4 regions of the Rhizobium sp. CBN3 genome follow, and region 2 is predicted to be linked to each of the others. Evidence: predicted binding sites of a transcription regulator. Region 2 holds the regulator's gene; each other region holds the start of a gene.
What was found. The regulator LexA, encoded in region 2, represses DNA repair genes until DNA is damaged. The targets are predictions, from matches to a motif close to TGTTCNNNNTGTGTTCNG.

Region 1 (7,284 bases), on a different contig from region 2:
AATTTCGATCTCAAGGACCGGTCGGCTTTCGTCAAGCCGAAGATCCAGGGCAGGGAAATCGAGATCGCCACCTCTTTCTATAAGAAGCAGCCGGTGATGCCGCAGGTCGGCGTGCCGGCGATGCTCGCAAGCCTCGTCACCAGCAACAAGGCCGACGTGCTTGCCACCGCCTATGCGCCGGCGGCACCGGATTATGCCCGCCAGTCGCCCTTCGATTCGATCCTGACCGAACCCGACAGCGGCCGCTTCGTTCCCCAGATCGGTCCGGGCGACCACGCCTGGGCCGCAAGCGTGCTGCCGCCGAGCGTCTTCTCCGCCCGCGAGCAGCAATGCCTTGCCTCCGGAATTTATTTCGAGGCGCGCGGGGAATCGGTGAAGGGCCAGGCGGCCGTCGCCCAGGTCATCCTCAACCGTGTTCGCAACCCCGCCTATCCCAAGAGCATCTGCGGCGTCGTTTACCAGAACGAGGATTGGCGCAACCGCTGCCAGTTTTCCTTCGCCTGCGACAGCATCAAGGACCGGGTGAATTCGCAATATCACTGGCGGGTGGCCCGAGACGTGGCGATGGCGGTGACATCAGGCAAGATCTGGCTGCCGCAGGTGGGTTCGGCAACACACTACCATGCCGTCTATGTGAGACCGAAATGGGCAAAGACCATGGAAAAGGTCGGCCGCATCGGTCTCCACGTCTTCTACCGCACCTATGGCGGCGGCTGGAGCTGAGATAAAGCGCCAGGGCGGCAGCGATTTCCGGCCTGCAAAAGCGGATTCTTTCCGTCGAATTTGCCCGCACGGCTGAATATCGATATATCTAATTGTTTTTACAGAATTATTTTCTGGCTGGACAGAAGCTGCCTACGCCTTGACTATACCAATCCCTAAAACTATGTTGCGCGCGACTTCAGAACGGGCCGGAAGGGTCTCAACCTTCGCGTCCGGGGTCCGAATGACCGGGGTAGCGGGAGTGCGGGCGACGGGCAGGCGAGGAGAGATCCATGGCGGACGACCGCGAAGAAAGTCTTGAGAAGCGCCGTGCGCAACTGGGAGCGGAACTCGCGACCAAGCGCGCTGAGGCGGGAGTGGAACAAGCAAGCGAGGCCCAAGCTGAGGTAAGCCGCAAAGGTTATGCCCAGGCGATGAAGCTTTCCAGCGAGTTCATTGCCGCAATCGTCGTCGGTGCCGTCCTTGGCTATCTTCTCGACCGTTTTGTTGGCACGGCGCCTTGGGGGTTGATTGTTCTTCTGCTTCTCGGATTCTGTGCCGGCGTTCTGAACGTGCTGCGTTCTGCGGGGGTGGTTGCCCATCCGCTGGACGACCAGGACAAGAAATAGGGGGCCGGTCCCGGTCCAGTGCAATGACCCCGCGTCCTGCGGGCCAAAGAGAGAGAACAAGCGGTGTCTAACGATCCGACTCATCAGTTCCTGATCCAGAAGATTGTCCCGATCGAAATCGGCGGAATTGATTTTTCGTTCACCAACGCATCGCTCTTCATGGTCGCTTCGGCAGCCGTTGCCGCCGGTTTCCTTTATTTCTCGACCTCGAACCGCGCCATCGTGCCCGGTCGTTCGCAGTCGGTCGCGGAAATGTCCTATGAATTCATCGCCAACATGCTCAAGGAAGGCGCGGGCAAGCAGGGACTGAAGTTCTTCCCGCTGGTCTTCTCGCTCTTCATGTTCGTGCTGACGGCGAACCTGCTCGGCATGTTCCCCTATTTCTTCACGATCACCAGCCAGATCATCGTCACCTTCGCGCTGGCGATTCTCGTCATCAGCACGGTTCTGATCTACGGCTTCTATAAGCACGGTTTCCACTTCCTGAATGTCTTCGTGCCCTCGGGCGTGCCGGGCATATTGCTGCCGCTGGTCGTCTCGATCGAAATCATTTCCTTCCTGTCCCGTCCGATTTCGCTCTCCGTTCGTCTTTTCGCCAACATGCTCGCCGGTCATATCACGCTGAAGGTGTTCGCAGGCTTCGTCGCCTCGCTTGGAGCCCTCGGTGCAGTCGGTGTCGGCGGCGCCATTCTTCCCCTCATCATGACCGTCGCCCTGACCGGTCTCGAGTTCCTCGTCGCCTTCCTCCAGGCTTACGTCTTCGCGGTGCTGACTTGCATGTACCTCAACGACGCAATCCATCCGGGCGGGCACTAAGGATAACGACAACGACGTCTCCAGGGCGTCAGTCATTCGCCGCAACAACCATTTCAAAGGAGTTCAACATGGAAGCGGAAGCAGCAAAGTTCATCGGTGCAGGCCTGGCTTGCTTTGGTATGGCCGGTACGGCTCTCGGCCTCGGCAATATCTTCGGCAGCTACCTCTCCGGCGCTCTGCGCAATCCGTCTGCCGCTGACAGCCAGTTCGGCCGTCTGGTATTCGGCTTCGCCGTTACGGAAGCTCTGGGCATCTTCTCGCTGCTCGTCGCTCTCCTCCTCCTCTTCGCTGTCTGATATCGGCGAATAGATGGATCACGGCCTGCTACCGCAAGCCGTGATCCTTTGCATTTGCAGTCCACCTGGAGGTGAGCATGTTTTTTGTGACCCCGGCTTACGCTGAAGAAGCACCGGCGGCAGCGACCGGCACGGATGCGCATGCCGCTCCGGCCGCAGGCGAGGTCCATACCGAGACCGGCGTTGCCGAAGGCGAACACGCCCGCGGCCCGTTCCCGCCTTTCGATTCGACAACCTACGCATCCCAGCTGCTCTGGCTGGTGATTACGTTCGGCGTCTTTTACCTCCTTATGCAAAAGGTCATCGCGCCGCGCATCGGGGCCATCCTCGACCAGCGCCACACGCGCATCTCTCAGGATCTGGAAGAAGCAGGCCGCCTGAAGGCGGAAGCCGACGCCGCCGTCCAGACCTATGAAGGCGAACTGGCCGCTGCCCGCGCCAAATCCCACGCGATCGGCTCCGCTGCCCGCGACGCCGCCAAGGTCAAGGCCGAAGAGGATCGTCGCACCGTCGAAACGAGCCTGTCGGAAAAGATCAAGGCTGCCGAAGCCCGGATCGCCGACATCAAGGCCAAGGCTTTCGCCGACGTCGGCACCATTGCCGAGGAAACGGCAGCCGCGGTCGTCGAACAGCTGATCGGCAGCACCGCTGCGCAGGCAGACGTCGCCGCCGCCGTCGCGGCCGCCAAGAAGGAGGCTTGATCGATGGATATTTTTCACCCTGACGCCACTTTCTTCGCCTTTGTCGGCCTTGTCCTCTTCCTGGCGCTGGTCGTTTACCTCAAGGTTCCCGGCATGATGGCACGCTCGCTCGACGACCGCGCCGACCAGATCCGCAACGAGCTGGCCGAAGCCAAGCGCCTGCGCGAGGAAGCCCAGCATCTGCTCGCCGAATACCAGCGCAAGCGCAAGGAAGCGGAAGCGGAAGCTGCCCACATCGTTGCCGCCGCTGAGCGCGAAGCCGAGATGCTGACTGCCGAGGCGAAGAAGAAGACGGAAGAATTCGTCGCCAACCGCACGGCGCTCTCCGAGCAGAAGATCAAGCAGGCCGAGGCCGATGCGATGAAGGCGGTGCGTTCCGCCGCCGTCGATCTGGCCATCGCAGCCGCCGAAACGGTGCTCGCCAAGAAGGCCGACGGTAAGGTCCAGTCGGAGCTCTTCGGCAACGCCGTCGGCCAGGTCAAGACACGGCTCAACTGAGCGGTATCGAATGAATGAGGGAAAGGCCGGGCATGTCCCGGCCTTTTTCTTTTGGTGGCCTCACTCTTTATGCAGTCTCTACGTCAAACTCGGAAACGACTGAGAATGAGGCGCGACGCTGCGACGAATCCCTTCTCCCCAGCGGGGAGAAGATGCCGGCAGGCAGATGAGGGGGTGAGCGGCAAAGCCGCGAATGCACGGAGTGCAAGCGAAGGGCAAAATGATCGGTGTGTCGTGTGGCCCCCTCATCCGACCCTTCGGGCCACCTTCTCCCCGCTGGGAGAAGAGGGAGCAAGCCGCCGCACCGGCTTTCTGCTGCCGGTTTGGCATTGCCACTTTTTCAGTTGAATTACGCTACTCGGAAATCAGCTCGTCCATCTCAGGCCCGTCCTCGCCCTTGCGCAGCGGTCTAAAGCTCATCCGGTGCAGCGAACAGGGACCGTGCTTCTCGATGCCGGCGCGGTGCTGCGCCGTGCCGTAGCCGACATGGGCGGCAAACCCGTAATCCGGAAAAACATTATGGGCCCGCGCCATCATCCGGTCGCGCGTCACCTTGGCGACGATCGAGGCGGCGGCGATCGAGACCGAGCGGGCATCGCCCTTGACAACCGCTTGTCCGGGGCAATCGAGGCCGGGCGGCACATCAAGCCCATCCGTCAGCACGTAACTTGCGGGAATGGCGAGGCTGCAGATGGCGCGCCGCATCGCGTCCAGGCTCGCCTTGCGAATGTCAGTTTCGTCGATGCGGGTCGAGCTGGAGGAGGCGATGGAAACCGTCGCGGTCGCCAGGATCTGCACGAAGAGTTCCTCGCGCCGCTGCGCCGAGAGCTGCTTGGAATCGTTGAGGCCTTCAGGGATGCGCTTCGGATCGAGGATGACGGCGGCAGCCACCACAGGCCCCGCCAGCGGCCCGCGGCCTGCCTCGTCGGCGCCGGCGACCGGCCAGTGGCCGGCCTTGCGGGCTTTGAGCTCGAGCTTGAAATCCGGCACGAGAGGGACCGTGTCGAAAAGCAGGGGAGAATCGGGTGGCGTGCGACGTTTCATGCGGCTGAACCTCGCACGCCAACCCGATTTCCCGCAAGTCCCCGGATCAGGGCGGCGGCCGGGGACGGCCCGGCGGATGGTGGCGGTCAGGGCCATCCGCGGGAATTGCGCTCGGGGCTCGAAAACAGGGCGGTTTTTCTGAGCAGCCGATGCGCAAACTTGAAAAATCAGAGCAGCGACAGCTGCACGCCGCTACCATCCGGTGGCACGAACAGATCGTCGCGCAGCGGCACGCTGCGCCGCGTCAGCTCGAAGCGTTTCGCCGCCATTTCGAAACGCCGGGCGATCTGCCAGGCATAGGGGCCGGCGCCCTTCATGCGCTTGCCGAATTCGGCGTCGTAATCCTTGCCGCCGCGCATCGAGCGCACCAGCGACATCACATGCCGGTAACGATCGGGATAGTGCTGCAGCAGCCAGTCGCGAAAGAGCGGGCTGACTTCGAGCGGCAGCCTGAGAATGACATAACTCGCCTCGGCGGCGCCGGCAGCCTTTGCCGATTCGAGGATGCGTTCCAACTCGTGATCGTTCAGCGCCGGGATCAGCGGAGCGGCCATGACGGCAGTCTGGATGCCTGCCTCCGAGAGCGCATGAATGGTCTCCAGCCGTCGCGGCGGCGTGGCGGCGCGCGGCTCCATCGCCCGGGCAAGCTTGCGGTCGAGCGTGGTGACCGAGATGCCGACGCGCACCAGGTTCTTGCGGGCCATCTCTTGCAGAATGTCGAGATCGCGCAGGATCATCGCCGACTTGGTGACGATCGAGACCGGATGGTTCGCCTTGTTCAGCACCTCGAGGATGCCGCGCATGATGCGCCATTCCTTCTCGATCGGCTGATAGGGGTCGGTATTGGTGCCGATCGCGATCACCCGCACCTTGTAGCCCGGCTTGGCGAGCTCCCGCTCCAGGAGCTTCGCCGCATCGGGCTTGGCGAAGAGCTTCGTCTCGAAATCGAGTCCCGCCGAAAGCCCCATATAGGCGTGCGTCGGGCGGGCGAAACAATAGATGCAGCCGTGCTCACAGCCGCGATAGGGATTGATCGAGCGGTCGAAGGAAAGATCCGGCGATTCGTTGCGGGTAATCGCGGTGCGCGGCTTTTCGATCTGCACCTCGGTCTTGAACGGCGGCAGGTCTTCCAGGGTCTGCCAGCCGTCGTCGAAGGTCTCCCGTTGCAGCGCTTCGAACCGCCCTGTCGGGTTCAGTCCGGCTCCGCGCCCCCGCCGCCGGTCGCCCTCGACCCTGAGACCTGAGGACACGATCATCGCATCGGCAATATCTGCCGTATTGGCAGGCGCGAATGCGGCCTGCCCTGCCAGGGACTGCTCTCTCATCGGATTCTCCCGCGGCGGAAAGCCGTTGCCTCCACCCGTTTTGATGATTAAATTCCTATCGGCAAAATGAGAACAATGCAAGAACAAAATGCGCAAAAGGGTGCTGGCAAAAAATTGTGCGGCGCATTATGAATAATCGATGTTGACGGTTGTTCTCGAATGTCAGGATCAGGAATCCGAACTGGCGCAGACCTTATCGGTATTGGTTGCAGGCGCGGTGGAAGGGCTCGTCAGCGATGTGATCGTGCTCGATCACGGCTCACGCGACGGCACCTCGCGGGTCGCCGACGCCGCCGGCTGCCGTTTCCATTCACAGTGGGATATCAAGGACATCGTTCGCTCCGCCCGAGGCGAATGGCTGCTCTTTATCGAGCCGGGCGCCAGGCCCCAGGCCGGCTGGATCGATGAGATCGCCGAATATGTGGCGCTGAATAAGACACCAGCGCGCTTTGCCGCGTCGCGCGGCTATCGACGCCCGTTCTTCCAGCGCGTCACCCGTGCCCGGCCGCCGCTGGAGCTCGGGCTGTTGATGCCGAAGAACCTGGCGCTCGCCGCCGCCAGAAGCGGGATGCATGTTGCCGACTTCGCCAAGGGCCAGAAGCCGCGCAAGCTCGCAAGTGAATTGATTCCCTCCTGGGTGGCGCGTGCCGCGCGCTGAGCGGTTCTACGCTTTATGATGTCTGGATATGGTTCATGACTGTCCGGTGCAGACCCGCAAAAAACCCCTCCCCAACCCCTCCCCACAAGGGGGAGGGGCTAACGTGCCGCCCCCTGCTTTCCATTTCACCTCGCATCCGCTCCACCCTTTGCATCTGCAGTAGGGCTGACGTCTGCGCAGTTGGCGCAGCGTGTTAGCCCCTCCCCCTTGTGGGGAGGGGTTGGGGAGGGGTTTTCTCTAATAGGCGGTTCGCCGATCCCGCCATCGCGCAAAGATGGCGCCCAATCGGATTTCGCGCTATAATTCGCTCATGGCGCCGCCGAAGCGCCGCGCTTCGCAACGGATGCCGTGGAATGCCGGTGAACGGCAGAACAGGTCGGCGAAAAATCTCCTCTTCTGCCGGATTTCCGGCGAAAGGAGGTGCTTCATGCCACGCGGTAGGATCTACGGCGTACGCGGTAGGATCGACGGCGTACGCAGTATGATCTGCGGCCTGCTGGCCGTCATATTGCCGACATTGGTGATCGCGCATCCGCATTCGGCAGCATCGCAGACGATGCTCAGTTGCGCAGGCCGATCCGACGTCGTCAGTTTCCTCGACAGGAATTTCGGTGA
Region 2 (7,284 bases):
CTGCCGACGGTGACGCACAGGCAAGCGCTTGTCCGCGAAATGACGGCTGGGTGGGCCGTAAAGCCGGAGATCGTCGTCGGCACGCAAGCAAAATGGAAGGCCTTTGCCGAGGCCGATGCAGCCATGGCGGCGTCCGGAACCGTTATTCTCGAACTCGCCCTTGCCGACGTTCCGGTCGTCTCTGCCTACAAGGTCGACTGGATCATGCGCATGCTGACATCGGGCATCAAGACCTGGACCGGCGCGCTGCCGAACCTGATCGCCGATTACCCGGTCGTGCCGGAATATCTGAACGATGTCGTTCGCGGCGCAAGCCTTGCACGCTGGATGGAAAGGCTGTCGGTCGATACCTATCAGCTGAAGGCGATGAAGGAAGGTTACGATCTCATCTGGCAGCGCATGCAGACGGAAAAGCCGCCCGGCGAACAGGCCGCCGAAATCCTTCTCGACGTTTTGAAAAAGAAAAAACCCGGCCATTCCTGACCGGGTTTCTTTTTGAGCTCTGAAGCGATCAGCGCTTCGAAACCGGGATGTAGTCGCGCTTGGGTTCGCCGACATAGAGCTGGCGGGGACGGCCGATACGCTGTTCCGGATCCTCGATCATCTCGTTCCACTGAGCGATCCAGCCGACGGTGCGGGCAAGCGCGAAGAGCACGGTGAACATGGTGGTGGGGAAGCCCAGCGCCTTCAGCGTGATGCCGGAATAGAAGTCGATATTCGGATAGAGTTTCTTCTCGATGAAATATTCGTCGGTGAGCGCGATGCGCTCCAGCTCCATCGCCACTTCCAGCAACGGATCGTCCTTGATGCCGAGTTCGCCGAGCACTTCATGCGTCGTCTTCTGCATGATCTTGGCGCGTGGATCGTAGTTCTTATAGACGCGGTGACCGAAGCCCATCAGGCGGAACGGATCGTTCTTGTCCTTGGCGCGGGCGATATATTCCGGAATGTGGTCGACCGTGCCGATCTCGTTCAGCATGTTGAGCGCGGCTTCATTGGCGCCGCCGTGCGCGGGGCCCCAGAGGCAGGCAATGCCGGCGGCGATGCAGGCGAACGGATTGGCGCCCGACGAACCGGCGAGACGGACGGTCGAGGTCGAGGCGTTCTGCTCGTGATCGGCATGCAGGATGAAGATGCGGTCCATGGCGCGGGCAAGCACCGGATTGACCACATATTCCTCGCAGGGGACGGCAAAGCACATGCGCAGGAAGTTCGACGCATAGTCGAGGTCGTTCTTCGGGTAAACGAAGGGCTGGCCGATATGATACTTGTAGGCCATGGCGGCAAGCGTCGGCATCTTGGCGATCATGCGCAGGCTGGCGACCATGCGCTGGTGCGGATCGGTGATGTCGGTCGAGTCGTGATAGAAGGCCGACAGCGCGCCGACGCAGCCGCACATGACGGCCATCGGATGCGCATCACGGCGGAAGCCGGTGAAGAAGCGGCTCATCTGCTCATGCACCATCGTGTGATGCGTGACGCGATAGTCGAAATCCTTCTTCTGCGCAGCCGTCGGCAATTCACCGTAGAGCAGGAGGTAGCAGACCTCGAGGAAATCGCCATGCTCGGCGAGCTGCTCGATCGGATAGCCACGGTGCAGCAGCACACCTTCGTCACCGTCGATATAGGTGATTTTCGATTCACAGGATGCGGTCGAGGTGAAGCCCGGATCGTAAGTGAAGGAAGCGGTGTTCTTGTAGAGGGCACCGATGTCGATGACGCTCGGGCCGATCGTGCCGCTTTTGACGGCGAGGTCGACTGATTTGTCACCGATTTTTATTGTAGCGCTTTGATCCGTCATGCTGTCCTCCGAAATGTCGGTGGCGCCACAAAAGCGCCATAGGGGTTAAGCGTCCTTTCCGATAGCTATATGATCGTGACGCTAATGCCAAGTTACCGTGATGGCATTTTGTGCATTGCGGCATCACCTTTTAGGCACTGCAGCGATGAGCCGCACGCATAGCGGAAGCCGATGATTCGACTGACCTTTTGCTCCTTTGGTTTTTGCGTCTTATTTCAACCGATTATTCTTGCCGGATTTACGTGAAGGTTGCATTCTGACGACTTCGCGGGGTGATCTTGGGCGGGGCATGCAGGAATTGACGACAGCCGAATTGCGGCCGCAAGCGGGCGTCGGCCTTGCCGATCCGCCGGATTTTCCTGCGCCTGCGGTGGTGACTCAATCGGTAAGGACGCAGTCGCAGACCCCATTGCGTCGTCGGCTGCTGGCCGCCGCCTGGCAATCGCTGCGTGCCGGAGCCTGCATGCTGGGCGAAGAGGCCGATCATGGCCGCCTGCTGCTGTTCTCGCCGGTCTTCCTCGGAGCCGGCTCGGCCTTCTGGTTTCTCGGCGGATCGGATTTTCCCCTCGTTGCATCGCTGCTCTGCCTGCTAGTGTCGGCGGCCGCGGTTTTCCTCACCGGTCCCAGCCGGCCGGCCTTGCGCGCAAGTTTCATGGGGCTCGCACTTTTCGCCGGCGGCATGCTCTCGGCTCAGTTCGAGAGCTGGCGGGCTTCGACGGCGATCCTCGATTCATCCGTGACAACGACGGTGACCGGCCGCGTCGAACGGCGGGAAGGCGACGGCCGCGGGCGCTGGCGCTACATTCTTGCCGTCACCGGCACCGAGGCGCCGGAGTTGAAACGGCCGCCAAGACGCATCACCGGGATCGTCCGGGGCGCCGATGTGCCTTTCGAGATCGGCGACATCATCACCGGCAGGGCACGGCTGACGCCGCCGGCAGGCCCCGCACTTCCCGCGCTCAACGACTTCTCCTTCGGTGCCTATTTCGACGGCATCGGCGCCAACGGTTTCTTCTACGGTGCGCCGGAGAAGCTCGACGCGCAGGTCGGCCCGCAGGCGGCCAGGTGGACGTCGGACGCGCTGCTCGAATGGCTCTACCGGCTGCGCAGCAGCATCGGCGACCGCATAAGATCGATCCTGCCCGGCGACACCGGCGCTTTTGCCGCTGCCCTGGTGACGGATGAACGGCGCGCCATCTCGAAGACGACGACGGAGGCGCTGCGCCAGTCCGGCCTTGCCCATATCGTCGCAATCTCGGGCCTCAACATGGCGCTGTCGGCCGGCATCTTCTTCGTCGGCTTCCGGATGCTGCTCAGCCTCTTTCCCGGTGTCGCCCAAGCCTGTCCGACAAAGAAGATCGCCGCTGCCGGTGCGCTCATCGCCGTCACCGCCTATTACCTGATCTCCGGTTTCGGGGTTTCGGCCGAGCGCGCTTTTATCATGATGGCCATCATGCTGATTGCCGTCTTCTTCGACCGGCCGTCGATCAGCCTGCGCAATGTCGTTCTCTCAGCGCTCATCATCATCGCCATTTCACCTTCGGAAGTATTGGGACCGAGCTTTCAGATGTCCTTTGCCGCGACATTGGCTTTGGTATCGGGCTATCAGCTGTGGAAGGACAGGCGTGTCCGCGAAAACGCTTTTCCGAAATTGCCGATCATCAGGCCGGTGGCCGTAGTCGCCAGTTTCTTCGGCGGCGTCTTCCTCACCTCGCTGATCGGCGGCTTTTCCACCGCACTGTTTTCGATCGAGCATTTTCATCGCCTGACGGCTTATGGCCTGCCGGCAAATCTTGCGACGATGCCGATCATCTCCTTCATCGTCATGCCGGCCGGGTTGCTGGCGATGTTGCTCATGCCTTTCGGTCTGGACGCTCCGCTCTGGAAGGTGGTCGGATTCGGCCTCGATCTGGTGATTGCGGTTGCCAAGACGGTGTCCGGCTGGGGCGGGGATATCGGCATCGGCCGCTTGCCCGGCTGGTATTTCGCAATGGCGGTGGCAGGCTTTCTGCTGCTGACGCTGCTGCGTACCCGGCTGCGCCATATCGGCACATCGATCATCGCCATCTCGACCCTTATCGTGCTGCTTCTGCCGGTTCCCCGGCCGCCGGATCTGGTGATTTCGGAGGATGGCAGTCTGGTTGCGGTCGTCGCGGCTGAGGCAATAGCTTCCAACCGTGAAAACCCGCCGGATTTCATCTTCGACCAGTGGCAGCGAGCGCTGGTCCTGCCGACACATGATCCGCCGAAGATGCTGGATGGTCCGGCTATCCCGGCGGAAGGAGAAGACCGCCGTGTCAGGCTTTCCCGCGATCAGCAGAACGAAGCGAGTGCAGCGATGCGGGCAGCCGCAGCAGGCGGTGAAGCAAACCGCTTTTCCTGCGTCAAGAAGGCCTGGTGCACATCAAGACTCGGCAATGGCCATATCGTCACCGTCATCGACAATGCCGCCTATCTTGGCCCGGCCTGCGATACGGCCGATATCGTCGTGACCTCGGTCCGTCTGCGTTTCAACAACTGCCGTTCAGGTGGCGCGCTTTTCACCGGCGAGACGCTACGCAGGACCGGTTCCGTCGAATTGCGCTTCGCCGACAGCGGCCCGGAGGTCACCACCGCCTTCGATGCTTTGTCGCGACCATGGATGCGCCATCGCGCCTATGATTGGCGCAACGATCGTTTTACCGATTCCAGCCTATCCGGCGTCAGTGATAGCGACGGATGAGGCCGACGAGCTTGCCCTGCACCTTGACCCGGTCGGGCCCGAAGATGCGGGTCTCGTAGGCCGGGTTGGCGGCCTCGAGCGCGATCGAGGCACCCTTGCGGCGGAAACGCTTCAGCGTTGCTTCCTCGTCATCGACGAGGGCAACGACGATATCGCCGGGACTTGCGGTGCTGCCGTTGCGGATGATCACGGTATCGCCGTCGAAGATGCCGGCGTCGATCATCGAATCGCCTTTGACCTCCAGCGCATAGTGCTCACCGGAGCCGAGCATATCCGCGGGAACGACGATATCGTGAGTGTTGTTCTGGATCGCCGAGATCGGAACGCCGGCGGCGATACGCCCCATGACCGGCACGGAGATGGAGTTGCCATTGTCGGCGACCGGCTTTGGCGCAGCGGGGGCGGCGACCGGCTGGGGCTTGCCGAGGCTGCCCTCGATGACGCTCGGCGAAAAACCGCGACGCTGAAGACTGGGGTTATAGGCCTCCGGAAGCTTGATCACTTCGAGCGCCCGGGCGCGGTTCGGTAGGCGGCGAATGAAGCCGCGCTCCTCGAGCGCCGTGATCAGCCGGTGAATGCCGGATTTCGAGGCGAGATCCAGGGCATCCTTCATTTCGTCGAAAGAGGGAGGAACGCCGGATTCCTTCATGCGCTCATGGATGAAAAGGAGAAGCTCCTGTTGTTTGCGCGTGAGCATCGACGTCAGACCCCGTGATTGAAACAAATCCAGAACGGACACTATATGTTCCATATGTGTTCCGCAAGTAGCTAAATTTCCGTAAAACTTCGCGCCAACTCGTCGAGATTTTTATTTTCATTCGCCGGATTGGCACACATGTCTTGCATTGAGTGAGGTGCTGTCGCACATCTCTTGCCGGTTTCAGGAGGGATATTCATGAACGCGCATTCCGCCAAGTCGCACCCGCTGGATCATGTCGTGCTGCCCGTGGTCAATATCGATCTGGCGCGTGAAAGGCTCGGCAAGCTCGGTTTCACCGTCGCCGCCGATGCGCGCCATCCCTTCGGAACGGAGAATGCCTGCGTCTTTTTCGCCGACAAGACCTATCTGGAGCCGCTCGGCGTGGCGAGTGTCGAGGAGAGCGAGGCAGCGGCCCGCCAGGGCAATGTCTTCATCGCCCGCAATCGCGCCTTCCGTTTCCGCTGCGGCGAGGAGGGACTTTCTGCGCTGGCCTTCCTCAGCGAGGATGCCGGCCTCGATCATAAGCGCTTCGTCGGCAACGGCGCGAGCGCCGGTGAGATGTTGCAGTTCAGCCGACCGATGCGGATGCCGGATGGTTCGGAGAGCGTCGGCAGCTTCAAGCTGGCCTTTGCAGCTGATTTGCGCGCCCCCGATTTCTTTCTCTTTACCTGCCAGCGCATTAATTCGTTCCCGACAGATCGCGCCGCGCTGGAGACGCATGCCAATGGCGTGATCGGCATTGCCGAGATCGCGCTTTGTGCGCCGGAGCCGGCGGCATTCGCCGCCTTCGTCGGACTTGCGATGGGGCAGGCGGCGGTGGAGAAAACCGGTTTCGGCATGAATATCGCGGCATCGAATGCGAAGATCAGCCTGATGACGCCGGAAGGGCTGGAGGCCTATTTCGAGACTGCAGTCTCGTCAGCCGATCGCGGCCTGCGGGGGCGGGCAATCCTCTTCACTGTCGTCGATCTTGCCGTGACAGAAGCGCATTTGGCTGCTAACGGGGTGACCTACACGCGCAAGAACAACCGTATTCTGGTGAAGCCCACGCCCGGGCAGGGTGCGCTCTTCGCCTTCGAGGAAACACGATGAGCATCGACACGAATTCCGAAGTCAGGATCGGCGAAGGCGCAGGCCAGGTCACCTTTTCCAATACCGCCCGTCTGTCGCTGATTGCCGGCCCCTGCCAGATGGAGAGCCGCGACCACGCCTTCATGGTAGCCGGCACGCTGAAGGAGCTTTGCGCAAAGCTTGACATCGGGCTGGTCTACAAGAGCTCATTCGACAAGGCCAACCGGACCTCGCTTTCGGCCGAGCGCGGCATTGGCCTGGAAAAGGGCATGGAGGTCTTTGCCGACCTGAAGAAGGAATTCGGCTTTCCCGTCATAACCGACGTCCATACGGCCGAGCAATGCGCCGAGGTGGCCAAGGTGGTCGATGTCCTGCAGATCCCGGCCTTCCTTTGCCGCCAGACCGACCTTCTGATCGCCGCCGCCAGAACCGGCCGCGCCGTCAATGTCAAGAAGGGCCAGTTCCTGGCGCCGTGGGATATGAAGAACGTCCTGAAGAAACTCAACGCCAGCGGCAATCCGAATGTGCTGCTGTGCGAGCGCGGCGCTTCCTTCGGCTACAATACGCTGGTCTCCGACATGCGCTCGCTGCCGATCATGGCGGCGATGGGCGCTCCCGTGATTTTCGACGCCACCCATTCCGTGGCGCAGCCGGGCGGGCAGGGCGATTCCTCGGGCGGCCAGCGCGAATTCGTGGAAACGTTGGCGCGCGCGGCGGTGGCGACGGGAATTGCAGGCGTCTTCCTCGAAACCCACCAGGACCCCGACAACGCACCGTCCGACGGCCCGAACATGGTTTATCTCAAGGACATGCCGCGATTGCTTGAGAAGCTGCTTGCCTTCGACGCGATCGCCAAGGCCTGACGTTCAACAGACTGACATGATCGTGGTTTAGGCCACGACGGCATGCTGGTTCGAAGGCCGGAAATTGCAGCATTGTAATTTGCACGCCTTCGATTATGACAGGCTTCGACCGACTTATCACCCACCG
Region 3 (7,284 bases), on a different contig from region 2:
TCTGGATTGCGGCAAGGCCGATGCCCGGCGCGTCGTACATGGTTTCCAGCATGTCGTCGGCAAGGCGCTGCAGGTCGGCATCCACACGTTCGATCGGCTTGGAGAGCTGACGGAGAACGGGGTCGGGAAGAATGATGAGTGGCTTGATGGTCATGGGCGTTCCCATAACCCATCTTTTCCCGCTATGGAATTATCCGGCGGGCGGGGAAGACTCTTTTTTGCATCCCCCGCCCGGAATTTCGCCATATTCGCGTCAGGCCGCCCGGCGTTCACCGACGACGGCGTGGCCTTCCGGCCGGGCACGGAAGCGGCGCAACAGCTCGATCAGCTGATCCACCTCGTCCTTGAGGCGGCCGGTTTCCGCCGACGTGCGCTCGACCATGCCGGAATTCTGCTGGGTGATTTCGCCCATGCTGCGGATTGCCACGCTGACCTCGTTGACGCCGGTCGCCTGATCGCGGGCGGCGGCGGCGATATCGGCGACGAAGCGGTTGATGATGTCGATGCGGCCGATCATGTCGTTCAGCGCTTCGCCGGTGCTGGAGACGATGCCGACACCCTCATTGACCTGGGTGGAGCTCTGCGAGATCAGGTTCTTGATCTCCTTGGCGGCTTCGGCCGTACGCTGGGCAAGTTGGCGCACTTCCTGGGCGACGACGGCAAAACCCTTGCCGGCATCGCCGGCGCGCGCTGCCTCGACACCGGCGTTCAGCGCCAGAAGATTGGTCTGGAAGGCGATTTCGTCGATGACGCCGATGATCTTGGAAATCTCCGTCGAGGATTTTTCGATGCCGGCCATCGCCGAGACGGCGCTGGTGACGAGCTCACCCGAATTCTTCGCCTTCTGCTGCGTCTCGCGTACGGCATCCGAAGCCTTCTCGGCATTGACGGCGGTCTGACCGACGCTGACGGAAAGCTGCTGCAGGGCAGCCGAACTCTCCTCGACGCCCGCCGCCTGCTGGGCCGTGCGCAACGCCAGGTCGTTGGTCGCATTGGAGATGACGTCGGCGCCGTTCATGATCTGGCTGGACGTGTCGCGCACCGATGCGAAGGACTGGCGAAGCGCCTTGACGGCACGATTGTAATCCTCGGCCATCTGCCGGAAATTGCCCGGCAGGTCGGATGGCAGCGTGGCCTCGAGATCACCGCTCGACAGCGCCTCCAGACCGCGGCGCAGCTGCTCCAGCGCCATCGTCTGATCGGCCTCGGCCTGGGCGCGCTGCTCTTCCAGAGCCTGGCGTTTGGCTTCAAGCGTCTCGAGATAGACCGAGATGGAATAATCCATGTCGAGCATGCCCGCCTTGATGACGGCCGACAGCTTCTCGGCGAGCAGTTTGCCCTGCTGGCGCGCGAAGACCGACGGCCACTGCTTCTCCATGATGCCCTTGACGAGTTCGGACATGACGAGGGCATAGCCGCCGACATACCAGCGCGGCTCCAGCCCGATGCGGGCATGGGTGCGGCCGACCGCGGTCACGCCGTCCACATAGGCTTCGTCGAAGGCGCCGCCGGCAAGCTTGCGCCAATGATCCTGCTGCCGCTTCTTGGCATGAGCGACATGGTTCTTATCGGCGAAAAAGCCTGAGACGGCGGGGGTCCTGGCGATCTTGGCATAAAACTTGTCGAGGGCGGCGCCGATCAGCTCTGATATGACCGGGCTGAGATCCCGCATCGACCGGCGCGCCGCCTCGTCCAGTTCGATGAAATCGAGGCGCTGCCTGAGGGCACTGTCGGTCTGCTGGGATGTCATGGAAATCTCTGTACTTGGCGCAACGGCGCGGGAGGGAATTCTGCAGCACAGATTTTGGCGAATATGGTTGAGCAATGGTTAAATCGGCTGCGATTTTCCGCAGCGGCGAAGAAAAGACGACAGAGAAGATATTGAGGATCGCCGATTTCGTTCACGTTTTGATCTATATATTGCCGCATCTTCTGTTATGGTTGCAGCATGACCGTTCATTCCGAATCGCTTGCCCTCTCCGTCGCCTCGCTCAGTCCCGCCATGCTGGCGCTTGCCGGCGGTGTTCTGATCGCCTTCGTGCTTCTGGTGATCATCCTTCTCTTGCGCGGCGCCAGCCTCCGCCGCGAGCAGGCAGAGGAGGCGAGCCTGCGGGCTGGCGAAAGCGAGGCGCGCATGGCCGAGCTTTTGAAGATCCAGGCGGAAATGCAGGGCCGCATCGCGGCCATGGCCGAGGTTTTCGGCGCGCGCCAGAGCGAGCTCAACCAGGCGATCAGCCAACGCCTCGACGGCATGTCGCAGCGCGTCAGCTCGACGATCACCGAGCAGACGAAGTCGACGCATGAGAACCTGCAGCGGCTGCAGGAGCGGCTGGCGGTCATCGATGCCGCGCAGAACAATATCCAGACGCTCGCCAAGGACGTCGTCGGACTGCAGGCCATTCTTTCCAATAAGCAGACGCGCGGCGCCTTCGGCCAGTCGCGGATGGAGACGATCGTCGCCGACGGCCTGCCGATGGGGGCCTATGCCTTCCAGCAGACGCTCTCGAACGGCTCGCGGCCGGACTGCACGATCCGCATGCCGAACGGCGCACCGCCGCTTGTCATCGATGCGAAGTTCCCGCTCGAAGCCTGGAACGCCATCCGTGACGCCGGCAGCCCCGAGGCCGCCAAGATCGCCGGCCAACAGTTCCGCCGCGATGTGGAGATCCATATCCGCGATATTTCCGAGAAATATCTGATTCAGGGGGAAACCCAGGAGACGGCCTTTCTCTTTGTGCCATCGGAATCGATCTTCGCGGAGATCCACGAGAACTTCGAGGCCCTGGTGCAGAAGGCACACCGGGCGCGCATCGTCATCGTCTCGCCATCACTGCTGATGCTGTCGATCCAGGTCATCCAGGCAGTGCTGAAAGACCAGCGCATGCGGGCGCAGGCGCATCTGATCCAGGGCGAGGTGGCGCTGCTGATGGACGATCTCGGCCGCCTCGACGAGCGGGTGCGCAAGCTGCAGGGCCATTTCGCCATAGCGCAGAAGGATATCGACATGGTGGTCACATCAGCCGACAAGCTCACCAAACGCGGTGCCAAGATCGAGGCGCTGGAATTCGAGGCAGACGGCGACACCAAGCCCGCCCGCCACGACGAGAGCCCGGCCAAATCCGTGGAAAGCCGTACCGGCCTTCTCAAGCTTCGGGTGGTTGACGAAGAGTGACCGCTTCGGGCAGTGTCTCGCCCCATGAAATAGCAGGAGCATGATATCATTCGATGCTCCAAAAGACGGGACAGCCTGATGATTACAGTTTTCGGATCCATCAACATGGATCTCATCGCCACGACCGAACGACTGCCAAAGCCCGGCGAGACGGTGGCCGGCAACGGTTTTGCCACGGCCGCCGGCGGCAAGGGCGCCAACCAGGCGCTCGCAGCCCGCCGCGCCGGCCGCTATGTGCATATGGCCGGCGCCGTCGGCAAGGACGGCTTCGCCGCCGATGCGCTCGCCCTGCTCGATGAAGCCGGAACCGACCTTTCCCTTGTCAAGCATGTCGACGATCCCACAGGCACGGCGCTGATCCTGGTCGGCGGCGACGGCGAGAACATGATCGCCGTCGTTCCCGGCGCCAACGGCCTGGTCACGCCTGCGGATGCGGAAATCGCAGTCGGCGGTATGAACGAAGGCGACATGCTGATGTTGCAGCTCGAGGTGCCTGTCGCGGCCGTCGAACGCGCGCTCTCGGCCGCGCGCGCCAAGGGCATCACCAGCATCCTCAATCTCGCCCCCTTGATCCCCGATGCACCGCGTCTCGGTCGGCTGGCCGATATTGTCATTGCCAATGAGACCGAGTTCGAGCGGCTTGCCGGACAGGACGGCATGGACGCACAAGCGCGCGAGGCAGCCCTCGTCCTCCTGCATCAGGAAACCGGCCAGACGCTGATCGTGACGCTCGGCGGCGATGGCGTCATCGCTATCCGGGACGGGGTCATTTCGCGGGCGCAAGGGCTGGCGATCGATCCTGTCGACACGGTCGGAGCGGGAGACACCTTCTGCGGCTATTTCGCCGCCAGTCTCGACGACGGCGTGGATTTTCCCACGGCGCTGCGCCGCGCGGCGGTCGCCGGTTCACTCGCATGCCTTAAATCAGGCGCGCAACCGTCGATTCCTTCAAGCGAGGAAGTCGCAGACAGACTATAGGCTGGCCTGCTTGCGAAAGGCGGTCGGACCTCCCTTCGATTTTAAGGGGATTTCCGCGGCGTTCCTCATATAAGCCGCTAAAATTTCATTCAAATTTAACAGGTCTCCGGCGATCTTCCCGGTGATCGCCGGGTCTTCGCGCTTGCGGATCCGCGGCTCATGCGGCTGCTCCATGAGGGAGCCATGCCTTCGCTCCTGTGCCGAAGAATGCCCCTTCGGCGCATCCTTGCCCGAGGACCCCATGTTCATCTTTCGCATGAAATCGCTTGCGGCGAAGCTTATCGTCATCACCGGCATCGCCATCGCGCTTGTTCTCATCGTTTCGAATTTCTTCCTCATCGGCCAGACCCGGGATCGCGTCCAGACGCTGACGATGGATCAGGCCAACCTCGAGGCGAAATCGATCGCCAATGAAATCGCCGCCAATGTCGGCGAGCTCGCCAGTGCCGCGCGCAGCATGATGGGCGTCCTCGGCCGCGCCCATGACGGCAAGTCGCTCGATCGCAAGGGCATGATCAACGTGCTGAAGGCCAATCTCGAACAGAATGCTTTCGCCTTCGGCAGCTGGTTCTGCGAGCAGCTCGGCGCGCTCGACGGCAAGACCACCGAGATCGCCAACAATAACGACGAAGGCACGAACAAGAACGGCGCCTTCACGCCCTATTGGTCGAAGACCAAGGACGGCGGCATTCAATACTCCACCTTCGACAATGATTATACCGCCGAATGGTGGAAGCTTGCTGCCGACAGCGGCAAGGGCGCGATCACGACCCCCTACCTCGCCCAGGGAACAGATGTACCGACGCTGCTGACATCAATTGCCTATCCCGTCATATCGGGCGGCAAGATGATCGGTGTCGGCGGTGTCGACATCTCGCTGAAGTCGCTGACCGACAAGCTGCAGGCGCTGCACCCCTTCGGCTCGGGGCGCGTGACGCTGCTGTCCCAGGCGGGCAACTGGATCGTCGCGCCGATCCCCGACCTGATGACCAAACAATATGACGGCGAAGGCGCCGACGTCGTCAAGGCGGCGCTGTCGACCAAGCAGCCCGGCCTCGTCCGCAACCTCGCCTATGACGGCCTCGATCCCTTCGACCGCGTCGTCTATCCGTTCGAAGTCCCCGGCGTCAACGCCACCTGGGTCGTGCTTGTCGACGTCCCGCACACCGCGATCAACGCGCCGGTGCAGGACCAGACCTACATGATGATCGCCACCGGCCTGATCGTGCTCGGTGCGGTGATGCTCGCGCTCTATTTCGCCGTCCGCTCGCTCGTACAGCGGCCGCTCGGCAGCCTTGTCGCCAGCGTCAAAACGCTCAGCGACGGGGAATATGCCGAACCCATCGCTGCCCAGGACCGTACCGACGAGGTCGGTTCGGTCGCCAAGGCGCTCGAAGGCTTCCGCTTCAAACTCGCCGACTCCAGGCGCCTCGAAGACGAGGCCACCCACCAGCGGCAGGCCGCCGAGACCGAGCGCAGCCGTTCGGAATCGGAACGGCTGCAATCGGTGTCGCTGCAGCGCCATATCGTCTCGATCGTCGGCGCCGGCCTCTCCGAGCTGTCCCAGGGCAATCTGGGTCACCGCATCACCGAGGAATTCCCGGGCGAATACGGCAAACTGAAGCAGGACTTCAACGCCGCACTTGCAAGCCTCGAAGAGACCATCAACACGATGAACCTCAGCGTGATCAATATCGGCGCCGGCACCGGCGAGATCAGCAACAGCGCTTCCGACCTCGCCAAACGTACCGAGCAGCAGGCGGCAAGCCTGGAAGAGACGGCGGCAGCGCTCAATGAGCTCACCGCTCAGGTTGATTCCAGTGCCGAGAATGCCCGCACGGCTGCCGACAACGTCAATCTCGCCTGCCAGGATGCCGAGAAATCAGGCGAAGTGGTGCAGAAGGCCATCGCCTCCATGCAAGGGATCGAGCAGTCTTCGACGGAGGTGTCGCGGATCATCGGCGTCATCGACGAAATCGCCTTCCAGACGAACCTGCTGGCGCTGAACGCCGGCGTCGAAGCGGCCCGCGCCGGCGAAGCCGGTAAGGGTTTTGCCGTCGTCGCCCAGGAAGTGCGTGAACTCGCGCAGCGTTCGGCCAATGCCGCCAAGGAGATCAAGACGCTGATCAACACATCGGCTGTCCAGGTCAAGGAAGGCGTCGATCTCGTCGGTCGCGCCGGCGGGACGCTGCACAAGATCGCCGAACAGGTGATGGGCATCAACAGCCTCATCCGGCAGATCTCGGCATCGGCGAGCGAACAGGCGGTCGGGCTGAAGGAAATCAACCAGGCCATGAACCAGATGGATCAGGTGACGCAGCAGAATGCGGCGATGGTGGAGGAAGCGACCGCCGCCAGCGTGGCGCTCAACGACGAGGCGCAGACGCTGAAGGCGCTCGCCACGCGCTTCAGCGTCTCCGGCTCCGCCAACGCGACGGCGCTCGCCTCCGTGGCAAGGCAGATGCGTGCGCCGGCTGCAGACCCCTCGCATTTCGCGGCCGCTCCCGCGATCCGCCACGCCCCGGCGACCCGCCGCACCACGCCTCAATCGCATGGCTCGGCTGCCGTGGCTCGGGATAATTGGGAAGAGTTCTGACCGTTCAGCCCTGCATAAGAAAAAAGGCGCCTGCGAAATCAGGCGCCTTTTTTCATTTAGGGATTATGCAGCTCAAGCAGCGTTCGACGTCTGCTCCTCGTTGAGGAAGGCGTAGATCGCCGAGGCGGAATCGGTGGCCCGCAGCTTTGCAACCAGGTCTTGATCGCGCAGGACGCGGGCAATGCGCGACAGGGCTTTGAGATGGTCGGCGCCGGCGCCCTCCGGCGCAAGCAGCAGGAAGACGAGGTCGACAGGCTGGTCGTCCAGCGCTTCGAAATCGACAGGCTGCTCCAGCCGGGCGAAGATGCCGACGATGGAATGAATGTTCACCAGCTTGCCGTGAGGAATGGCGATACCGTTGCCGACACCGGTCGAGCCCAGGCGTTCGCGCTGCAGGATGACGTCGAAGATCTCCCGTTCGGAGAGCCCGGTGATCCTCGCGGCTCTTGCCGCCAATTCCTGAAGCAACTGTTTCTTGGAATTTACTCTGAGGGCGGGAATGATCGCATCCTGATGGAGCAAATCTGCCAATGCCATT
Region 4 (7,284 bases), on a different contig from region 2:
AGGCGGTGTGACGGCGTTGCGCCGCCGAGGTGAAGAGCAGCTTCAGCGGCATGCGCAGGACATGGCGAAGCAGGATGCCGACAGCCATCTCATTGTTGCGGCGGGCGTGCCAGACGCGGTGACGGCGGCGTGCGGGCGGGCGCCACAAGCCGAGGATCTGCGGCCATGTCAGTTTCGCCAAGCCGTCGGGCAGGCCGGGGCCGAGCGTCGCGATCCTCATGCCGAGCCGGATCTGGCACGGGATGAGCTGGACGATAGTCGACGTGACGCCGGAGAGCCGGCGCTTGAAGTTGGGCGCGATGATCTCGACGTCACGAATGTCCGGCAAGGGATGGATCTCGTGTCTGGCGGGCGATCAGCCCCAGGAAACCTGGAGGATTTCGTAGGCCTTGGAGCCGCCGGGTGCGTTGACCTCGATGGAATCACCGACTTCCTTGCCGATCAGCGCGCGGGCGATCGGGGAGGAGATGGAGATGCGGCCAGCCTTGACGTCGGCTTCCTGGTCGCCAACGATCTGATAGGTCTTTTCTTCTTCGGTGTCCTCGTCGACGAGCTTCACCTTGGCGCCGAACTTGATCTTGTCGCCCGACATCTTCGTGAGGTCGATGACCTCGGCGCGCGCCGTTAGGTCTTCCAGTTCGCTGATACGGCCCTCGTTGTGGCTCTGGGCTTCCTTGGCGGCGTGGTATTCGGCGTTTTCGGAAAGGTCGCCATGAGCACGGGCCTCGGCGATCGCCTCGATGATTCGGGGGCGCTCCTCCTGCTGACGCCAGCGCAGCTCTTCCTGCAGCTTGACGAAACCACCCTGTGTCATCGGTACCTTTTCAACCATTTTTTTGTCCTTCACTCCTTGTGTTCGCGCAATCAGGCGCCCACACAAAAGAAAACAGGTCCCGAAGGGGAGCTTCGGAACCGTGCCACATTTCTAGTTAAGTGCTTATAGCAGATCGGCAAGGCCGATTTCCAGAAAATTCGCATAGACGAAATGCAACCCACTGCGGCATCGGGCGATGCGCCCCAAAATGGGCAGAGGCGGGATCGTTTCGGTTGACTATGTATATTAGAACATATAGTGAACATTGGGATGAAGAAGTCGCTAACCGAACGCTTGGCCATTCTGTCCGACGCTGCGAAATATGACGCTTCCTGCGCGTCCAGCGGCACGGTGAAACGCGATTCGAGCGCAAACGGCGGGCTGGGTTCAACCGAGGGATCCGGTATCTGCCATGCCTATGCTCCGGATGGGCGGTGCATTTCGCTTCTGAAGATCCTGCTCACCAATTTCTGCATCTACGACTGCGCCTATTGCGTCAATCGCTCCTCCAGCAATGTCGAGCGGGCACGCTTCACGGCGGAGGAGGTCGTCTGGCTGACACTCGAATTTTACCGCCGCAACTATATCGAAGGCCTCTTCCTTTCCTCCGGCATCATCCGCTCCTCCGATTACACGATGGAGGAGATGGTGCGCATTGTCCGCGAGCTGCGGGTGACGCATAATTTCCGCGGCTATATCCATCTCAAAGCGATTCCCGAGGCGTCGCCGCATCTGATCGAGGAGGCGGGGCTTCATGCCGACAGGCTGTCGCTCAATATCGAACTGCCGACCGACAGCGGGATTTCCCGTTTCGCGCCGGAAAAGAAGCCGGCCAGTATCAGGCGATCGATGGCTGATCTCAGGTTGAAGATCGAGGCGGCCGATGAACCGACGCTTAAGACCAAAAAACGACAGCGTTTCGTCCCGGCTGGCCAGAGCACGCAGATGATCGTCGGCGCGGATGGGGCCAATGATGCGACGATCCTGGCGAGCAGCGGCCGGCTCTATAGCAGCTATGGTCTGAAGCGTGTCTATTATTCCGCCTTCAGCCCCATCCCAGACGCCTCAAAAAACCTGCCGCTGATCAAGCCGCCGCTGATGCGCGAACACCGACTTTACCAGGCCGACTGGCTCTATCGGTTCTACGGCTTCGGCATCGACGAGATTACCGCAAACCAGGCGGGCGGCATGCTCGATCTCAATCTCGATCCGAAACTTGCCTGGGCGCTGGCCAACCGGGCCGATTTTCCTGTCGATATCAACAAGGCTGAGCGCGAGCGGTTGCTGCGTGTGCCCGGCCTCGGCACCAAGACGGTGAAGGCGATTGTTTCGGCACGCCGGTTTCGTCGCCTGCGGCTCGATGAGCTCGCCCGGCTCGGCGTTTCGATCAAGAAGGTCCGAGCCTTCATCTCAGCGGAAGGCTGGTCGCCGCGACGGCTAGTCGACCGCCCGGATCTGCGCGCCATGTTCGAGCCGCAGCCTGAACAATTGTCGTTGCTGTGATGCGCCGGGTCGTGCTTGCGGGGCGCGGAGATCTTGGCGAATGGCGTGACGCCGCACGCGCCCTGGCGGCCGCCGGCATATTGCCCGAGGAGATCGACTGGCGCGAAAAAAGCGCCGAGGCCGATCTTTCGTTTCAACGGGACGCCATGCCGCCGGCGCCTGCGACAACACGCAAGCCGATGACGGTGCCGCCCGCCTTCATCGAGCTTGCGGAGACGGTTCTCTGCCATTCCGATCCGGCGCGATTTTCTCTGCTGTACCGTCTGCTCTGGCGGCTGCAACTGGACCGGCAGCTGCTGGAGGTAAGTTCCGACGAGGATGTCGTGCGGGCCAGGCTGATGGCGAAGAACGTTCGGCGCGACGCGCACAAGATGACGGCCTTCGTCCGTTTCAAGGAGGTCGGCGCGGTATCGGCAGGTCGCCGGAAATTCCTCGCCTGGTTCGAGCCGGATCATCATATTGTCCGGCGCACGGCTCCGTTTTTCCAGCGGCGTTTCACCGACATGGACTGGCTGATTGCCACGCCCAAGGGCTCGGCGGCCTGGGACGGCGAGCGGCTGACGATTGCCGACGAGCCCTGCGAAAAGCCTAATCTCAGCGATGCCACGGACGAACTCTGGCGGACCTACTATGCCAGCATCTTCAACCCGGCGCGGTTGAAGGTGAAGGCGATGCAGGCGGAGATGCCGAAGAAATACTGGAAGAACCTGCCGGAGGCCGACCTTATTCCCGGCTTGATTGCATCGGCCGAAAGCAAGGTGCGGGAGATGGCGGCGCGGGAGGTGACGCAGTCGCTGCCGTTTCACGACCGCTTGCAGCAGGCCGCACGCAATCAGCCCGCAGAACCCGAGCCTCCGGCGGGCACGCTGGAAGCACTGCGCGCGGAAGCCGCGGTCTGCACGCGCTGCCCTTTGCATGCCTATGCGACCCAGACTGTCTTCGGGGAGGGGCCGCGTGATGCGCGGGTGATGTTCGTCGGCGAGCAGCCGGGCGATCAGGAGGATATTTCCGGACATCCCTTCGTCGGACCTGCCGGCAGGCTGCTCGATCAGGTGCTATTGGAGGCGGGCATCGACCGGTCGACGCTCTACGTCACCAATGCCGTCAAGCATTTCAAATATGAGCCGCGCGGCAAGCGGCGCATCCACCAGAAGCCCAATATGGGCGAGGTAAAGCTTTGCCGCTGGTGGCTCGATCGGGAAATGTCACTCATCAAGCCGAAACTGATCGTCGCGATGGGCGCGACGGCGCTTGCTGCGCTGACCGATGTGAAAGAACGCCTGCAGGATGTCAGGGGAAGGGCGATGGCGATCGAAGGAGGGCGCACGCTCTTCGTGACGGTGCATCCGTCCTATCTGCTGCGCATTCCGGACGAGCGACTGAAGGCGGAGGAGCTGGCGCGGTTTCGCGACGACCTGCTGAAAATTCAGCGGCTTATCGTCTCAGCTGGATAAATTGATTCCGGCTGAGTTTGCGCCACCGCCTTATGGCGATGGCGCTGCCGTATCAAGCGAAGTAGCTTTGCAGCGGCCGAACTTCGAGATTGCCGGCCTTCAGCGCCTTGATCGCTTGGGCGGCGGCTTCGGCGCCGGCCATCGTCGTGTAATAGGGCACCTTCTGCATCAGCGTCGCGCGGCGCAGCGACTTGGAGTCCGAGATCGCCTTATTGCCGTCGGTGGTGTTGATGACGAGCTGGACCTGGCGGTTGCGGATCGCGTCCTCGATGTGCGGACGTCCTTCCAGGACCTTGTTGATCTTGTTGGCGGTGATGCCGTTTTCGCCGAGGAAGCGGGCTGTGCCGCCGGTTGCCAGCACCTTGAAGCCCTCTTCGACGAGGATGCGGATCGCCGGCAGCACGCGCGCCTTGTCCTCATCGCGCACGGAGACGAAGACCGTTCCGTCGCGCGGCAGTTCGACGCCGGCGCCGAGCTGCGACTTGGCGAAGGCCAGGGCAAAATCGGTGTCGAGGCCGATCACTTCTCCGGTCGAGCGCATTTCCGGGCCGAGCAGCGTGTCGACGCCGGGGAAACGGGCGAAGGGGAAGACGGCTTCCTTGACGGCAATGTGCGTGAGCTTACGCGGATCGGGCTTCGTGCCGTAGGCGGCGAAGGTGGCGTCGAGCGTCTCGCCGGCCATGACGCGGGCGGCGATCTTGGCGATCGGCGCGCCGATGGTCTTGGCGACGAAGGGCACGGTGCGCGAGGCGCGCGGATTGACTTCGAGCACGTAGACGGTGCCGTCCTTGATGGCGAACTGGACGTTCATCAGGCCGCCGACATTGAGCGCCTTGGCCATGGCTTTCGCCTGGCGTTCGAGTTCGTCGAGCAGTTCGACCGGCAGCGAGCGCGGCGGCAGCGAGCAGGCCGAGTCACCGGAATGGATGCCGGCTTCCTCGATATGCTCCATGATGCCGGCGACATAGACGTCGGTGCCGTCGGAGAGGCAGTCGACATCGACTTCGATCGCATGGGTGAGGTAGCTGTCGAAGAGCAGCGGGTTTTTGCCGAGCAGCGTGTTGATCTGGCCGGTCTTGTCGTTGGGATAACGCTGCTTGATATCCTCAGGCACCAATTCCGGAACCGTGTCGAGAAGGTAGGTCTGCAACTGGCCTTCCGAATGCAGGATCTGCATGGCGCGGCCGCCGAGTACGTAGGACGGGCGAACGACCAGCGGGAAGCCGATCTCGGCGGCGACGAGGCGGGCCTGCTCGACCGAATAGGCGATGCCGTTGTTGGGCTGGTTGAGGTCGAGCTTCATCAAGAGCTTCTGGAAGCGGTCGCGGTCTTCGGCGAGATCAATCATGTCTGGCGCTGTGCCGAGGATCGGGATGCCGTTCTTCTCAAGTGCTTCGGCAAGCTTCAGCGGCGTCTGGCCGCCGAACTGGACGATGACGCCGACGACTTCGCCCTTTTCCTGTTCGGCACGCAGAATCTCGATCACGTCTTCGGCCGTCAGCGGCTCGAAGTAGAGGCGGTCCGACGTGTCGTAGTCGGTCGAGACGGTTTCGGGGTTGCAGTTGATCATGATCGCTTCATAGCCGGCATCCTTCAGCGCGAAGGCGGCATGGCAGCAGCAATAGTCGAACTCGATGCCCTGGCCGATGCGGTTCGGGCCGCCGCCGAGGATGACGACCTTCTTGCGGTCGGAGACTTGAGCTTCCGAGCGGGCGGCGCCGACGAAGGGCGTCTCGTAGGTCGAATACATATAGGCCGTAGGCGAAGCGAATTCGGCCGCACAGGTGTCGATACGCTTGAAAACCGGACGCACGTTCAGGCTGTTGCGGAGTTCCGCGACTTCCTTCGGGCGCTTGCCGGTCAGGGTCGCCAGCCTCGCGTCGGAGAAACCCATGGCCTTCAGCATGCGCAGGTTCGCGGCATCGCCGGGAAGGCCATGCTCGCGGATGCGGGCTTCCATGTCGACGATATTCTTGAGTTCGGCGATGAACCAGGGATCGATCTTGCAGCCTTCATGCACCTCTTCGATGCTGAGGCCCTGGCGCAGCGCCTGGGCGACCATGCGCAGGCGGTCCGGCGTCGGCGTGCCGATGGCTGCGCGGATGGCGTTCTGGCTGGATTCGCCTTCTTCGAAATCGGGGATCTCGATTTCGTCGAGGCCGGTCAGGCCGGTTTCGAGGCCGCGCAGCGCCTTCTGCAGCGATTCGGCGAAGGTGCGGCCGATCGCCATGACTTCACCGACCGATTTCATCGCCGTCGTTAGGACCGGCGAGGCGCCGGGGAATTTCTCGAAGGCGAAACGCGGGATCTTGGTGACGACATAGTCGATCGACGGCTCGAAGGAAGCCGGCGTTGCGCCGCCGGTGATGTCGTTTTCCAACTCGTCGAGCGTGTAGCCGATGGCGAGCTTCGCGGCGACCTTGGCGATCGGGAAGCCGGTGGCCTTGGAAGCGAGTGCCGAGGAGCGCGAGACGCGCGGGTTCATTTCGATAACGACGAGGCGGCCGTCCTTCGGATTGACGGCGAACTGGACGTTCGAGCCGCCGGTCTCGACGCCGATCTCGCGCAGCACTGCGATCGAGGCGTTGCGCATGATCTGGTATTCCTTGTCAGTCAGCGTCAGCGCCGGAGCGACGGTGATGGAATCGCCGGTATGAACGCCCATCGGATCGATGTTCTCGATCGAGCAGATGATGATGCAGTTGTCCGCCTTGTCGCGGACCACTTCCATTTCATACTCCTTCCAGCCGAGCACCGATTCTTCGATCAGCACTTCGGTGGTCGGCGAAGCATCGAGACCGCCGCCGACGATTTCGAAGAATTCCGATCGGTTGTAGGCAATGCCGCCGCCGGTGCCGCCGAGGGTGAAGGAGGGGCGGATGATGGCGGGCAGGCCGACATGGTCGAGTGCCTGGGCGGCGATCGCCATGGCATGGTTCAGGTAGCGCTGCTTGCGGTCGCTCTCGCCAAGATTCCACTGGTTTTCCAGCTCGTCCAGCGCCTTGTCGAGGTCGGGACCGGAGAGGCTTTCGCGCAGTTTGGTGCGCTCAGCCTCATGCGTCTTGCGGTCGAGGTCCTTGATGTCGGTGGCGTTCGCCAGCATCGAACGCGGCGTTTCCAGGCCAATGCGGGCCATCGCCTCACGAAATAGCGCGCGGTCTTCGGCCATGTCGATGGCCGCCGGCTTGGCGCCGATCATCTCGACATTGTAGCGGTCGAGCACGCCCATGCGCTTCAAGGATAGGGCGGTATTCAGTGCCGTCTGGCCGCCCATGGTCGGCAGCAGCGCGTCAGGGCGCTCCTTGGCGATGATCTTCGCGACGACTTCCGGGGTGATCGGCTCGACGTAAGTTGCGTCTGCCAGCCCGGGGTCGGTCATGATCGTCGCCGGGTTGGAGTTGACGAGGATGACGCGGTAGCCTTCCTCTCTCAAAGCCTTGCAGGCCTGGGTGCCGGAATAGTCGAATTCGCAAGCCTGGCCAATGACGATCGGTCCCGCGCCGATGATGAGGA

Region 1: QWJ46_RS15630 (PA0069 family radical SAM protein) is a predicted target of LexA. The motif match lies at 6,080-6,097, and genes of this name have one in related genera.
Region 3: QWJ46_RS12035 (DNA recombination protein RmuC) is a predicted target of LexA. The motif match lies at 1,899-1,916, and genes of this name have one in related genera.
Region 4: QWJ46_RS02690 (putative DNA modification/repair radical SAM protein) is a predicted target of LexA. The motif match lies at 1,062-1,079, and genes of this name have one in related genera.

The regions. Positions count from the first base shown of each region.
Region 1 covers NZ_JAULSE010000009.1:120,898-128,181, forward strand. Annotated here, with positions in the region: gene QWJ46_RS15595 (cell wall hydrolase) at 1-723, shown strand, start outside; gene QWJ46_RS15600 (AtpZ/AtpI family protein) at 996-1,331, shown strand; gene QWJ46_RS15605 (F0F1 ATP synthase subunit A) at 1,395-2,147, shown strand; gene QWJ46_RS15610 (F0F1 ATP synthase subunit C) at 2,216-2,443, shown strand; gene QWJ46_RS15615 (F0F1 ATP synthase subunit B) at 2,521-3,144, shown strand; gene QWJ46_RS15620 (F0F1 ATP synthase subunit B) at 3,148-3,642, shown strand; gene QWJ46_RS15625 (ribonuclease HII) at 3,997-4,686, opposite strand; gene QWJ46_RS15630 (PA0069 family radical SAM protein) at 4,854-6,011, opposite strand; gene QWJ46_RS15635 (glycosyltransferase family A protein) at 6,151-6,669, shown strand; gene QWJ46_RS15640 (hypothetical protein) at 7,097-7,284, shown strand, end outside.
Region 2 covers NZ_JAULSE010000020.1:39,617-46,900, reverse strand. Annotated here, with positions in the region: gene lpxB (lipid-A-disaccharide synthase) at 1-483, shown strand, start outside; gene gltA (citrate synthase) at 512-1,801, opposite strand; gene QWJ46_RS24440 (ComEC/Rec2 family competence protein) at 2,091-4,523, shown strand; gene lexA (transcriptional repressor LexA) at 4,504-5,220, opposite strand; gene QWJ46_RS24430 (VOC family protein) at 5,419-6,315, shown strand; gene kdsA (3-deoxy-8-phosphooctulonate synthase) at 6,312-7,157, shown strand.
Region 3 covers NZ_JAULSE010000006.1:168,619-175,902, reverse strand. Annotated here, with positions in the region: gene def (peptide deformylase) at 1-154, opposite strand, end outside; gene QWJ46_RS12040 (globin-coupled sensor protein) at 254-1,750, opposite strand; gene QWJ46_RS12035 (DNA recombination protein RmuC) at 1,949-3,172, shown strand; gene QWJ46_RS12030 (ribokinase) at 3,251-4,150, shown strand; gene QWJ46_RS12025 (hypothetical protein) at 4,145-4,408, opposite strand; gene QWJ46_RS12020 (methyl-accepting chemotaxis protein) at 4,392-6,746, shown strand; gene ptsN (PTS IIA-like nitrogen regulatory protein PtsN) at 6,819-7,283, opposite strand.
Region 4 covers NZ_JAULSE010000001.1:536,250-543,533, forward strand. Annotated here, with positions in the region: gene QWJ46_RS02680 (glycosyltransferase family 4 protein) at 1-328, opposite strand, end outside; gene greA (transcription elongation factor GreA) at 356-832, opposite strand; gene QWJ46_RS02690 (putative DNA modification/repair radical SAM protein) at 1,085-2,317, shown strand; gene QWJ46_RS02695 (UdgX family uracil-DNA binding protein) at 2,317-3,771, shown strand; gene carB (carbamoyl-phosphate synthase large subunit) at 3,824-7,284, opposite strand, start outside.